Regions from separate parts of the Desulfovectis peckii genome, predicted to be linked through region 1. Evidence: riboswitches for the same ligand, from Rfam matches in the RefSeq annotation. Region 1 holds a riboswitch; each other region holds the start of a gene.
The links. Region 1 has a riboswitch for molybdenum cofactor ahead of pruA (L-glutamate gamma-semialdehyde dehydrogenase). Riboswitches for the same ligand answer to the same signal wherever they lie in the genome.

Region 1 (3,111 bases):
CAACGAATAATCGGTAATTACGGTGTAGAAGAGTATGGTGAGCCTTTGTTTATCCCTGCCGCCGGCAAAGATATAGAAGATATCACGGGGTAGCAAACCAACCGGTAACTGTTCGATAAATAGTCGGGGCGCATCAGCACTACTTTTTAGTAGTTGGCGATGCGCCCCGGATACTAATATTTACTTAAAACTTTTCTGAAATAGCCTTAGCCTGTGTAAAGAGCAACAGGTAATCTCTGCCACCGGCTTTGGAATCGGTTCCGGACATTTTAAATCCGCCGAAAGGATGTACGCCCACCAAAGCACCGGTGCACTTGCGGTTGAAATAAAGGTTACCTACATGGAATTCACGTTTTGCTTTTTCCAGTTTTACGCGATCCCGTACATATACCGAACCGGTAAGCCCATACTCGGTGTTGTTAGCTATTTCTAAAGCCTGATCAAAATCTTTAGCCTTGATAAATGCCAGCACCGGCCCGAAAATTTCTTCTTGTGCTATTACCGCATCAGGCTGAATGTCAGCAAAGATAGTCGGCTGTACATAATAACCGCCCAAGCTTTCCAGTGTATCTCCACCTAGCAGAAGCTTGCCTTCCTTCTTACCAATTTCTATATATGACTTAATTTTATCCAGAGAAGCTTGATCAATCACCGGACCAACCGGATGATTTTCTGCAGCCTCCCCTACAGTTAATTTACTTGCCTTTTCAACTACCAGTTGAACTACCTTGTCGTATACGTCTTCTACTACAACTGCCCGGGAGCAGGCAGAACATTTCTGTCCTTGAAAACCAAAAGCAGAGGTTACAATGCCGGCAGCCGCTTCTTCTAAATCAGCACTGCTATCAACAATTATTGTGTCTTTACCGCCCATTTCGGCGATCACGCGCTTAATATGGTACTGACCTTTAACGGTTTTAGCGGCCAATTCATTAATTCTTAATCCTACTTCTTTAGAACCGGTGAAATTAATAAAGTTTACTTTGGGATGACTTACCAGGTAATCACCAATGACCCCGCCGCTTCCCGGCAGATAGTTTACTACACCGTCAGGTAAGCCTGCTTCCTTTAAAATGTCCATGAAGATCGCCGCAATTACCGGTGTATTGCTGGCGGGTTTTAGTACTACTGTGTTTCCGGCCACAACAGCTGACGCCGTCATCCCGGCCATAATCGCCAACGGGAAGTTCCAAGGCGGAATAATCGCACCTACGCCTAAGGGAATGTATACCAGTTCATTTTGTTCCCCCGGAATTGCCACCAACGGTTGGGGTTCTGCCAAACGCAACATCTGCCGGCCGTAAAACTCTAAAAAGTCAATCGCTTCGGCTGTATCTGCATCAGCCTCCGCCCAGTTTTTGCCTGATTCATAAACCAGCCAAGCGGAAAGTTCATTTTTTCTCCGCCGCATGATGGCAGCAGCCTTAAACAGCATACCTGCTCTCACTTCAGGACTAACCTTCGACCACATGCCAAAGGCATTTTCAGCACTGTTTATGGCTTGTTCCGCCAACTCAACCGTTGCTTTGCCAACGTAACCAACAACCTGATCCTTCCGGGACGGGTTAATGGATGTAATTTTTTCTTCTGTTTCAATTTCTTTGCCGTTAATGACAATCGGATAATATTGTCCTAGTTTAGACTCTACTAATTTCAATGCTGACTTAAATTCATCTGCAACTGACGGATCATTAAAATTTTGAAAGGGTTCGTTTTTAAACTCTATCATCATTTTACTGTCACCTCGAATAACTAAATTTTAAATTAGCAGATTAAGCTAAAAGATTTTGTTGATACTGATCAAAATTCCTATATCTCCGTTCAGAAAAATCGCCGGTACTCTTTTAAGTGTTTTTTAAATCAATTCAGTCTCCAAAACCTGCACGTAAGATCAAAAAGTTTCCTGATATAAACAACGTCACCTGCCTTTCTCAAGAAAAAGGGGTTGGTCAGTACCCCCTTGAAAAGGACAGCACTAACCAACCCCTATCCCATTGGGAAGGCAAATGCTCTCCTTTTCAAACACGGAAGGCTAACCGGTTTCCCAGTTAACCCTATCGGCCAAAAACCATAGCATAAGCCTTAGGTAATTTGGCTCGGAGAGAAGTTTTTGATTATACTTCTGAAAATAACAGAAAAGCTGAAACCAAAATCCAATATTGGCGGTTTCAAGCTTGGCGGGTCACGAAATATAGTATTCTACAGTTAGCTTTAATAATCCTTTTTTCTTTAAAATGCAAGACATTTCAAAAAAACGCAAGTGCAGTATAACTAAAAAATGGCCTTGAGTGTTTGGTTACACCTTCAAAAGCGGCCGATATTGCAACAAAAGGTTTGCGGGGTAAAACGCCTAAAAAGCCAGATTGTCACGGGATTGTCACAGCTAAAAAAATGGGTTCCGGCAAAACGCCGGAACCCTTGATATACTTGGAGCCGAAGAAGGGATTTGAACCCTCGACCTACGCATTACGAGTGCGTTGCTCTACCGCTGAGCTACTTCGGCAGTTATCAGCAGATTATATTTTAAACTTTAATGTTTTATATGTCAAGGGATAGCGTGTTTATACTTTGAAAGCCACAGGTAATGGTTTGATATACTTCCCGCCAGCTGCTACAGCGCGGACCAACCCACGGCGAATGTTTATTGTGTGGAGCATTAAACAAAATTACCTTAAATCCGGCTGCTGACAGCTGCAGGGCATTATGGTAGTTATCCTCAATGATAACATCTACAGCCAGTTTTTGACAGATCGCCACTTTATCATGGCTGTTTAACAAGTGCAAGCCATGATAGGGCAGTTGATATTTTTTCAGCCAAGCAGCGGTAAGCTCTTTAAGCCGCGGATTGCGGGCAGTAATAATGTGAATTTGATGCTCACCGGCCAACTGCTGCAAATATTTATCGGCTTCTTTAATTAACGGCGCTTTGGTGATAATTTCCGCCTCTGCCTCACTCATTAAACTGATAAATTGTTTGCGGGTAATTGGAAAGGTCTTGGTGACATCATACTGCCTGATATCCTCAAGGGTTATGTTTTTACCGGTATATTTGTTTAAACAATCAACTAATAAAGGTAAGTTGTCACAAATTGTGCCGTCTAAGTCGCATCC
Region 2 (3,111 bases), 610 kb from region 1:
ATGATGTTTTTGGCTCACGTATCAAAACTTTAGCCTCGAATAGTTATAATATTGCTCAAGCCGTTAAAGAAGCCGACTTATTAATTGGAGCAGTGTTGATCCCCGGGGCTCGGGCACCTAAACTGGTTACCGAAGAAATGGTTAAGACTATGAAACCGGGCTCTGTGATTGTAGATGTTGCTATTGACCAGGGAGGTTCAGTTGAAACTGTTGACCGAGTAACCACCCATACTAATCCTACTTTTACTAAATATGACGTCGTACATTACAGCGTGGCCAACATTCCGGGAGCGGTAGCCAGAACATCTACTTTTGCCCTGACCAATGTTACTATACCCTATGCTTTAAAACTGGCCAACATGGGCTACAAAGCGGCAATAGAACAGGATCTGGCCTTAGCCAAAGGGGTAAATACAATTGAAGGAAGAGTAACCTACAAGGCAGTTGCCGAAGCCTTAGGCTTAGAGTACACCCCGTTAAATGAAGTTACTGCGGTACCGGAAGGATTTAAAGGTTAAAAAAGGCAGCCTAAACAGGCTGCCTTTAATGTTTTAACCGCTTGTTATTAATTTGAAAGGCCTGCGTACTGTTAATAAAACAAAAAACCCCGAGAGAGCAACGGGAAAATACGCCTTTCGGCAGTCAAAGCTATGGCAGCTTTTGGAAAAAATTGAGGGAGGTGCTGTACGATGCAATTCACAGAGATTTTTGGCTGACATTTTACATGTTGTCCTTATTTCATGATAATGGCTATTCCGATACGGTATTGCCGGTCCCGTAACACCGGGGTACATATGACAGTGACCGTCGTTGCAGCTGGTAGTGCAGATATGGTCATGTACATGACGGGTTCGGTTATTGTTGTCATTATCCCTCCATAATTTGATTTTGTATACTTTATGAAGGGTGTTAAAAAGAGTTCATAAAATTTTAAACCGGCCTCTTTTTTATTGCCATTTTTGTTGCCGCTTTAACGTGAAAGCAGCCCCTTTATTTCAAACTAATTGTTATAATTAGTTAGTAAATTATGTAGCTCTATTTATGACCTGCCAAAAACACCGTCCCCATGGCAGGGAACTAGGTTGTTTTCGCCCTTTGAATAATTGCACATCCTTGTACTATCCAAATGAATGTTCTTAAGTTTCTTCATTGCAGGTATTTATAACTAATTGTTCCTTAGCAAATTAAAACAACATTTATATTAAATTAGTATTATTGCATTGCAACAATTAGTAAATATAACACATTATTAAGTTGTAAATAAAATAGTAAAATTGCCACGAATAAGGGCAGGAAATTATATATTAAAATCGAATTAGGAATAAACAATTGAAAAATATTACTCCGAGCCTGCTCGCCCTGGTATTTAGGGAGGTCAGGCCGATAGGGTATATTTGGTAACGAATATGCCTCCCAATGCGGAAAGGAGTTATTTAACCAATAGCTTTACCTAAAGCTATTGGTTTTAGATCCTTATGTCCGCATTTTATGCGGACATTTTTTTTAGGGTGGGCGTGTTTGGAGTGGAAAGGAGGTTAACTTTTAATAACTGTTCTTAAAAAGAAAATAGGGGGGTTAAGTTTATGAAAAAATTTGTATCTATATTAATGGCCTTATTATTAGTTTGTACATTGGTGGCTTGTGGTAGTTCGCAAGAAGCGGCGGAGCTTCCGGCAGAAGAAGGTCAAGAATCAAATGGTAATGATTTGCGGCAGTTTGAAGGCCAGGAGCTAAATCTGTTTGTGGCAGCCGGTATGAAGAAACCTATGGATGAAACTATCGCGGCTTTCCAAGAAGCAAGCGGAGCAAAAGTAAATGTAAACTATGGCCCTTCCGGCGGCTTATATACGCAAATTATACAGAATCAACCTTGTGACCTGTTTTATTCCGCCGACTGGTGCTACATCGAAATGGTGGAGGAAGAAGGTAAGTTAGAAAAAGGCAGTAAATTTTTAAGCGATAATTTAGTGTTGGTAGTATCTGCAAGCGGCAAAGAGAAAGTACAATGCATGGAAGATTTAACTAAGCCAGATGTTAGCATGGTTGTTGCCGATCGGCAGGCGCCAATTGGAGTTTATACTGACAATGCCTTACGTGAATTAGGCCTGATGAATAGATTAGGTGACAACATTAAAGCTTATCCCAACACAGTTAACCAGGTAGCAATTATGGTTAAAGAAGACCAAGTAGACGCCGGTATTATATATAGCAGTGTTGCTAATGGAAACAATTTAGAGCCGGTAGAAACAATTGACGAAAAATACTCCGGTAAGATTATTTTCGGTGCAGCCGTTATTAAAGGCGGGAAAACTGAATTGGCCGAAGCCTTTATGAATTTTGCCCAAGAAAATGTATCCAATTTTGAAAAATACGGGTGGAGGGCTTATGAACAAGACGCTAATTAACGCCGTATTTCTGCCCTTATTTTTTCTGCTGATTGTATTTCCGGTAATAGCCCTGGTAATAAACCTTGACATGCAGGGTATTCAGAAAACATTGGCAGACAGCTATTTTTGGAACAGTGTAAGGAACACCATTATCGCAGCAGCGCTATCTTCAGCCCTTGCTGTTGTAGTTGCCATTGGCTTTGCCTATTATTACCTGTTTCATCGGGATTCGTTAATTTACCGCATTGCAAATCTATTTAACGATTTACCCATTGCACTGCCCCATACTGTAGCAGGCTTAGCCTTGTTGCTGGCATTTGGCAGAAAAACTTTGGGTTTTATCGGTGAAACCGGAGCAGCCTTTACTTTGTTTGCGGTAATTTTAGCAATGTTTTTTGTATCTTACTCCCTGGCCGCGCGCACTTTGGTATCGGGTGTGGATCGGATGGACAGAGAGGTTATTGATGTCGCCCGTACGCTGGGAGACAACACTGCTCAAGCATATTTTCGTGTAGTTTTACCGATGATGGGCGAAGCACTTTTTTCCGGATATATTTTAGGATTCTCCCGGGCGATTAGTGAATTTGCCGCAGTTATTATGTTCGGAGGCAACTTGCCCGGTTCTACCCAGGTACTGGCATCCTATGTTTTCACCAAGGTAGAGGTAGGGGAACTGGATATGGCAGTAACTGCAGCCGTTTTCTGTGTTTTACTCTCGCTGTTA
Region 3 (3,111 bases), 100 kb from region 1:
CCTTTGTAGACGTACCAAAAAGCAATATGTTTTTCAACAACATTGAAACCGCTAAAGAGTACTTAACCGGATTTCGCTATAACGGAAAATTGTACTTTTACCCTAAGGACAAAGCGGTACGTGAAGATGTTACCGTAGCCATTGTCAAGGCTAAAGGTTTAGATTTAGTGAGCGAAAGAGCAGCCGATAAAATTCTTGCTAAGTATAAAGATGCGGATAAAGTATCAAAAAATTTGCGAGTTTATGTCGCTACCGCTGTAGATGCCGGTCTGCTTGGCGGTTACAAGGACAGAGGCAAGTGGTATCTTGGTCCTCAAGACCCGCTCAAACGGGTAGAGGCAGTACTGCTTCTTTACAGAGCATGTGACGGTTTTGAAAAAGTTGTCATTGAAGAAGACGACGACCCGGTAAAGGTAATTATTGAAGAGGATGAAGATAAGGAAGAATTGACAGTAAAAAGATTAATCCCGAAAGACGGCCAAAATGATGTCGATGTTGAATTAGACCAACTGTTGGTGCAGTTTAACATGAATATCTATGCGGTTAAAGACATGGATGACGTTTTAAAGGGTATTACTGTTTACAATCAAACTACCGATGAAGAGTTAGATATAGATGAAGTAAAAATTGACGGTAACAAGTTGATTATTGAATTAGATGATGAATTAGAATATGACTGCGACTACGAAGTGGAAATTGCCGACGACATTATTGAAGACAAAGAGGGTAATAATTTTGACGGTTTTAGCTGGCAGTTTAGCACAAGTAAGAAGTAACAAAGCAGGGGTGAAGCTTGAATAAAAGTTCAAGCTTCACCCCATTTTTTTATATTTCGTATAAAAAGTTTTGCAGCGGGCATAATACTTACCGGGTTCATAATGGCTGAGCCAAGACTGTCGTAGGGTTTTAAATTAAAGCTCTGCGTATGGTCGGCCAAAGGTTGATATTGGGTCCTGTTTTGGCTCAATATTAGCCGGCGGGAAGATCGTTTAATGTGTCGGCAGGCTGTATTGCAGTCTTAAAACGATTGCCTTACGGTCACAAGGCATGTTAACCGGTCGAGCTGAGATCGGCCCAGGTGCCGAGCAGTTTGGTGCTGGTGCTGAACTGCGCGGAGGTCTGTTTTGGTCGCCAGATCTCTCCAGGCTTCTTAGGTACCTTTGCCGGTTGAGACAAAGGTTACTGTATGTTTTGTAACGGTCTTCTGCAGCCGCCAGGTTGCCTTAGGCTGTGTAGAGATGTGCAGTAGCTGTAGCGCAGGTCATTATGGGCTCACCACAAAAAGGGCGTGTCGAAAGCTACCTTTTAACGGTTGCGACACGCCCTTCCCTTTTACTTAATGACATTTAAACTTCCATGCCTGTTATATGCAGGCGTCACTGTCTACTGCATTTATCGCTGTAGGTTTTCCCGATTGTCGTTATTGGATACCCAATTGTCTGATTGTTTAAAATTTTGGCAGGAATTTCATAGATTAACTAGAATAACCTAAATAGCTAAAAAAGATAATAATAATGCTCCGAGCCTGATAACCTAAGGGTAACTAAGGTTTTCAGGCCGATAGGGCATACTGGGAAACCGGTGTGCCTCCCGGTGTGGAAAGGAGGGATGGTCTTTCTCGGCATAACATGACCAAATCCTTGTACAGCGGGTTTGGTCGTTTTAAATTTATGCTTCTTGGGGGATAATAACCATATTCATTTAGGAGGGTGAAATGATGAAAAAACTGTTATCAGTGTTTACCGCCATTATGTTGGTAATGTTCTTATTCGGCTGTCAAGCTCAAGAGCCTGCCGAACAAGAGGAGCAAGCACAAGATACACCGGCAAAGGAAGAAGTAATTTTAGCAACCACCACCAGTACCCAAGACAGCGGCTTGTTGGATGTTTTAGAGCCGATGTTTGAAGAACAAACCGGTTACAACCTGAAAATTGTGGCAGTAGGTACCGGTAAAGCCCTTTCTATGGGTGAAGAAGGCGAAGCTGATGTTCTTTTAACCCACGCTCCCGAAGCGGAAAAACCGTTGGTAGATAATGAAACGGTAGTCAATTACCAATTGATCATGCATAACGACTTTATAATTGTTGGTCCGGCAGATGATCCGGCCGGTATTAAGGGAACCGCATCAGCAACGGAAGCTTTCAAAGCCATTGCTGAAAGTGAAAGCATATTTGTCTCCCGCGGTGATGATTCCGGCACCCATAAGAAAGAATTATCCATTTGGGAAGCAGCCGGAATAGAGCCTGCCGGTCAATGGTACCAGGAAACCGGTAGCGGAATGGGTGATACTTTGGTAGTAGCCAACCAAAAATCGGCTTACACACTTACCGACCGGGCTACATACCTGGCTCACAAAGATGATTCGGACTTAGAAATTATGGTAGAAGGTGCCGGGGAACTGTTGAACATTTACCACGTAATGCAAGTTAACCCCGACAAATATGAAAAAGTTAACGCTGAAGGCGCCAAAGCTTTTGTAGATTTTATGGTTTCAGAAGAAGTGCAAAATGTAATTGCTGAATTTGGCGTAGACAAATACGGAGAGCCGCTGTTCTTCCCTGACGCCGGCAAAACAATGGAAGAAGTTATGGCAGGTAAATAATTTAAAGACGGTGCGGATTTATTCCGCACCGTCATATTTTATCAGCCTGCCGGCTGCCAGTTTATAAATTGTCTTGCTTACCGGATAAGTACTGTTAATAAAATGCGAATGCCCCAGCATTTTAATGCGGTTATACACCGCTTGATCGCGGTGAGCAAATACCATCAATAAATCCCGCGAAGGAATCATCACTAACACATCTTCTCCTAATAAATCTTCAATGCCGGCAAATTTTTTTTGCAGCAACAGCAACCGCGTTGAATCATAAGAATCCCAGTACTTGTAGCCTAATATGCCGCGTTTTTTATCCAGCACTAAAAGCGGTTTATCCATATCCCGGTAAAAATTTTTACGTGCCAGCTTATCTAACTCTTCAATATCCATTTGCATATCGGTTAACAGCGGTTTTTCAATAAAAAAGAAACGTAAACCTTGATCATAAACGTAAATCATCTGCAGCTCTTCAGCCAGCGAAAGGGACACAAAATTATGGTGAAAATCATTGGCTC
Region 4 (3,111 bases), 700 kb from region 1:
AAGTCCCTAAGATCCTCGGTATTTTCCAGGCTTTTTCGGGCTATTTGTCTTTCCGCCGATTCTATGCATTTGTTAACCAGCCTTTCAAATATTTCGGCAAAGCTGGCGGCAGTTTCCTTTAAATCTCTTTCTGTGGGGTCCAGCATTCCGTCAATAAACTGTGCGTGTTCGGCCATGATATGATTCCAGAAATTTAGCTCTGAGCATTGAAGCCTTCTGGGCATTCTTCTGGCTTGCAGCGCATTTAATAATTCTTGGTAGTATTCTGCTTCCAGTATATCGTGGATCAGCATTTCCGGATATAAGCCAATAAATATTTCACACTCCTGCACCCGGTCTATCAGTTCATTTTGAAAGTCAATTACCTCTTGCAGCAGATTTAATGATCTGGAATTTAAATCACATACTATCTTTTCTAGCCGGCAGTAATAATTATCTTCATCGCCGGCTAATTCCAGTTCCGCCTGGGTAATTTCGGTATCAATACTGGCTCCGGTTAATTTTGAGTTTAATTTTTCCGCTCTTAAAGTGTATGGTGTGACAAATTCATTTGCCCTTACGGCATCTTTGGATACCACCCCATTGGCATAAAATACCGTTTGCGCTAAAAGCTCTTCAAAACTTTGTTTTAGTGTATTGGCCTCTGTAATATAGTTAGGTTCAACCGGCTGCAAATTGGTTTCAATAAAAAACAAATGCTCTTTCATGATCCGCTGAAAAAACAGGTTTATTTCCAAAGAAAGTCTAATAAACTCCCGCCTTGATAACATAAAAAATCCCCCTTTAACAATATTTTCCTTAGAACATATTATGAAAGGGGAAGGAAAGGTGTTCTTTAAGCAGTAAATATGTATTTATCCCTTATTTTGTTTGACTGCCTTCAACAGGCGATATAGATAAAAATTAGATTGTACTAGTGGGCACGATCTAAAAAATATTTCTAATTTGACAATTTAAATAACACTGAATATTATGTGGTTAAATAGTTAATCACATAATTACTCCGAGCTAAACATTCTACGGGTAACTATGAATGTTTAGCCGCTGGGTAGTACGGGAAACTGTGCTGCCTTCCGTGTTTGAAAAGGAGTGTCAACAAAATTGCATCTGTTATGTTTGGCACTTCTTAAAGGAGGTGCTTTTTTTATGTATTTAACGTAATTGAGGGCGCAGATTTTACCTAAAAGCTATTGCGGGTTCAAGTTACTTTATATTTTGGTATGATTAAAATTTCAAAAGAGCACAGCAAACAACTGGTAAGGAAGAGATAATTATGAAAAAAAAGCTTGCTTTATCTTTACTAATAATCTTAACTTTATTGCTTTTTTCCGGCTGTCAATCAGAGGAATCTGCCAATACCAATACCAAAGTAATAACGGATCTGGCCGGCAGAACGGTAGCCGTTCCGGCTAATCCGACACGCATTGCCGCCATGACCGGCCCCTCTTATGAGATGGTATTTATGTTGGGTGGACATGATCGCATTGCCATGGTGAAAAGCGGCCACACTACTAATTATCCTTTGGCCTTGCTTACCAACCCGGATTTAGCCAATTATGACGGTATCGGTGCCAACCCCAGCTCTGCAGTAAATATTGAAGATTATATAAGCCGTAATATTGATTTGGTTATTTATTATAACAACGATAATGAACTTAAGAAGTTTGAAGCCGTTGATATTCCGGCTGTTGTGCTTACTTTGAACACCAATCCGATTACTTCTTTAGAAGAAGTGATGTCACAAAGTTTAGATCAATATATTCACAATTCTACTTTAGCGGTAAAAACTTTGGCTGAGATCTTAGGTGGGGAAGCCATTCAGGAAGCGGAAGACTGGGCAGAATATTGCACCGAAAAATTAACCATGATTTATGAACGCACACATGAACTTACCGATGAACAGCGCAAAACGGTCTTTTGGGGAAATACCTGGGGAGAAAACATTCTTGCTTCCTACCCGGTAACCAATCTGGCTTATCAGATCTGGCTTTGTGGCGGTAAGTTAGTTGGCCCTGAATCCGGAAGCGGTAATTTCCCGGAAGTTACCAAAGAACAACTGTTTAATTGGGATCCGGACGTAATTTTAGTTGATAACCATGGTAATTATCCGGAATTGGTTATCGAGAGCATGTATAAAGAAAATTCAATATGGGCGTCATTAAGCGCGGTGAAAAATAAACAGCTTTACCGCATACCCGCCGGAATTTTCTTTATGGATAAAGGAACCACTTCTACTTTAATGCTGCTTTGGTTGTCAACAATACTGCAACCTGAATTGTTTTCTGATATCGATATGATTGAGGAAGTTAAATACTACTATCAAGAGTTTTATGAGTATGAATTAACTGATGAACAAGCGCAGAAGATTCTGGACGGATGGTATGAAAGAGTTGGGGAAGAACCTGAGCTATGATTAACGCCGTAAAAAATATAGAAAAAAAGCCATCTCTTTTTAAGTGGCTGATGATGGCTGTTTTTCCGGTATGCCTTTTTATTACATCACTTTTTTTAGGTCGCTATTTTGTTCCGCCGGCTGAAGTTATAGCTATATTGGCTAATAAAGTGTTTGGTTTACCAATTGAACCTTTTTGGGATCAGACTGCGGAAACTGTAGTAATAAAAGTACGTCTGCCGCGGGCCATCATGGCTGCCCTGGTAGGTGCCGGTCTATCCATGTCGGGAGCGGCCTTCCAGGGGATGTTTCAAAACCCGCTGGTCAGCCCTTTTATTTTAGGTGTCTCTGCGGGTGCAAGTTTTGGCGCCGCAATTGGTCTGGTGCTGGAACTACCTGCATTTGCCATTCAGGGGCTGGCTTTTATCTTCGGGATCATAGCTGTTGCCATCACTTATACTACGGCCCGTATTTATAAGGTTACCCCCATACTGATGCTGGTTCTTTCCGGGATGGTGGTATCGGCTTTTTTCCAGGCCATGTTATCATTGGTTAAATTTATCGCCGATGATGATGAAAAGCTTCCCGCCATTACCTTTTGGTTAATGGGTAGTCTCGGCAGCGTAAGTCTTGATGATCTGCCCATTGCTACTATCCCCATCTGTATATCCATGTTCGGGCTTTATCTGGTGCGCTGGAAGCTTAATGTTTTATCAATG

Region 2: linked by a shared signal. The riboswitch ahead of modA (molybdate ABC transporter substrate-binding protein) and the one ahead of pruA (L-glutamate gamma-semialdehyde dehydrogenase) in region 1 are both predicted to bind molybdenum cofactor.
Region 3: linked by a shared signal. The riboswitch ahead of ACZ5NG_RS08935 (ABC transporter substrate-binding protein) and the one ahead of pruA (L-glutamate gamma-semialdehyde dehydrogenase) in region 1 are both predicted to bind molybdenum cofactor.
Region 4: linked by a shared signal. The riboswitch ahead of ACZ5NG_RS06040 (ABC transporter substrate-binding protein) and the one ahead of pruA (L-glutamate gamma-semialdehyde dehydrogenase) in region 1 are both predicted to bind molybdenum cofactor.

What each region holds. Positions count from the first base shown of each region.
Region 1 covers NZ_AP042409.1:1,907,546-1,910,656, forward strand. The annotation lists gene ACZ5NG_RS09430 (substrate-binding domain-containing protein) at 1-93, shown strand, start outside; gene pruA (L-glutamate gamma-semialdehyde dehydrogenase) at 185-1,732, opposite strand; molybdenum cofactor riboswitch at 1,996-2,114, opposite strand; tRNA gene ACZ5NG_RS09440 (tRNA-Thr) at 2,429-2,503, opposite strand; gene ACZ5NG_RS09445 (5' nucleotidase, NT5C type) at 2,539-3,111, opposite strand, start outside.
Region 2 covers NZ_AP042409.1:1,294,527-1,297,637, reverse strand. The annotation lists gene ald (alanine dehydrogenase) at 1-518, shown strand, start outside; gene ACZ5NG_RS06430 (YmaF family protein) at 552-887, opposite strand; molybdenum cofactor riboswitch at 1,331-1,445, shown strand; gene modA (molybdate ABC transporter substrate-binding protein) at 1,584-2,405, shown strand; gene ACZ5NG_RS06420 (ABC transporter permease) at 2,386-3,111, shown strand, end outside.
Region 3 covers NZ_AP042409.1:1,804,286-1,807,396, reverse strand. The annotation lists gene ACZ5NG_RS08940 (S-layer homology domain-containing protein) at 1-776, shown strand, start outside; molybdenum cofactor riboswitch at 1,506-1,622, shown strand; gene ACZ5NG_RS08935 (ABC transporter substrate-binding protein) at 1,718-2,602, shown strand; gene ACZ5NG_RS08930 (DUF1444 family protein) at 2,621-3,111, opposite strand, start outside.
Region 4 covers NZ_AP042409.1:1,203,105-1,206,215, reverse strand. The annotation lists gene ACZ5NG_RS06045 (DUF2935 domain-containing protein) at 1-770, opposite strand, end outside; molybdenum cofactor riboswitch at 990-1,106, shown strand; gene ACZ5NG_RS06040 (ABC transporter substrate-binding protein) at 1,274-2,413, shown strand; gene ACZ5NG_RS06035 (FecCD family ABC transporter permease) at 2,410-3,111, shown strand, end outside.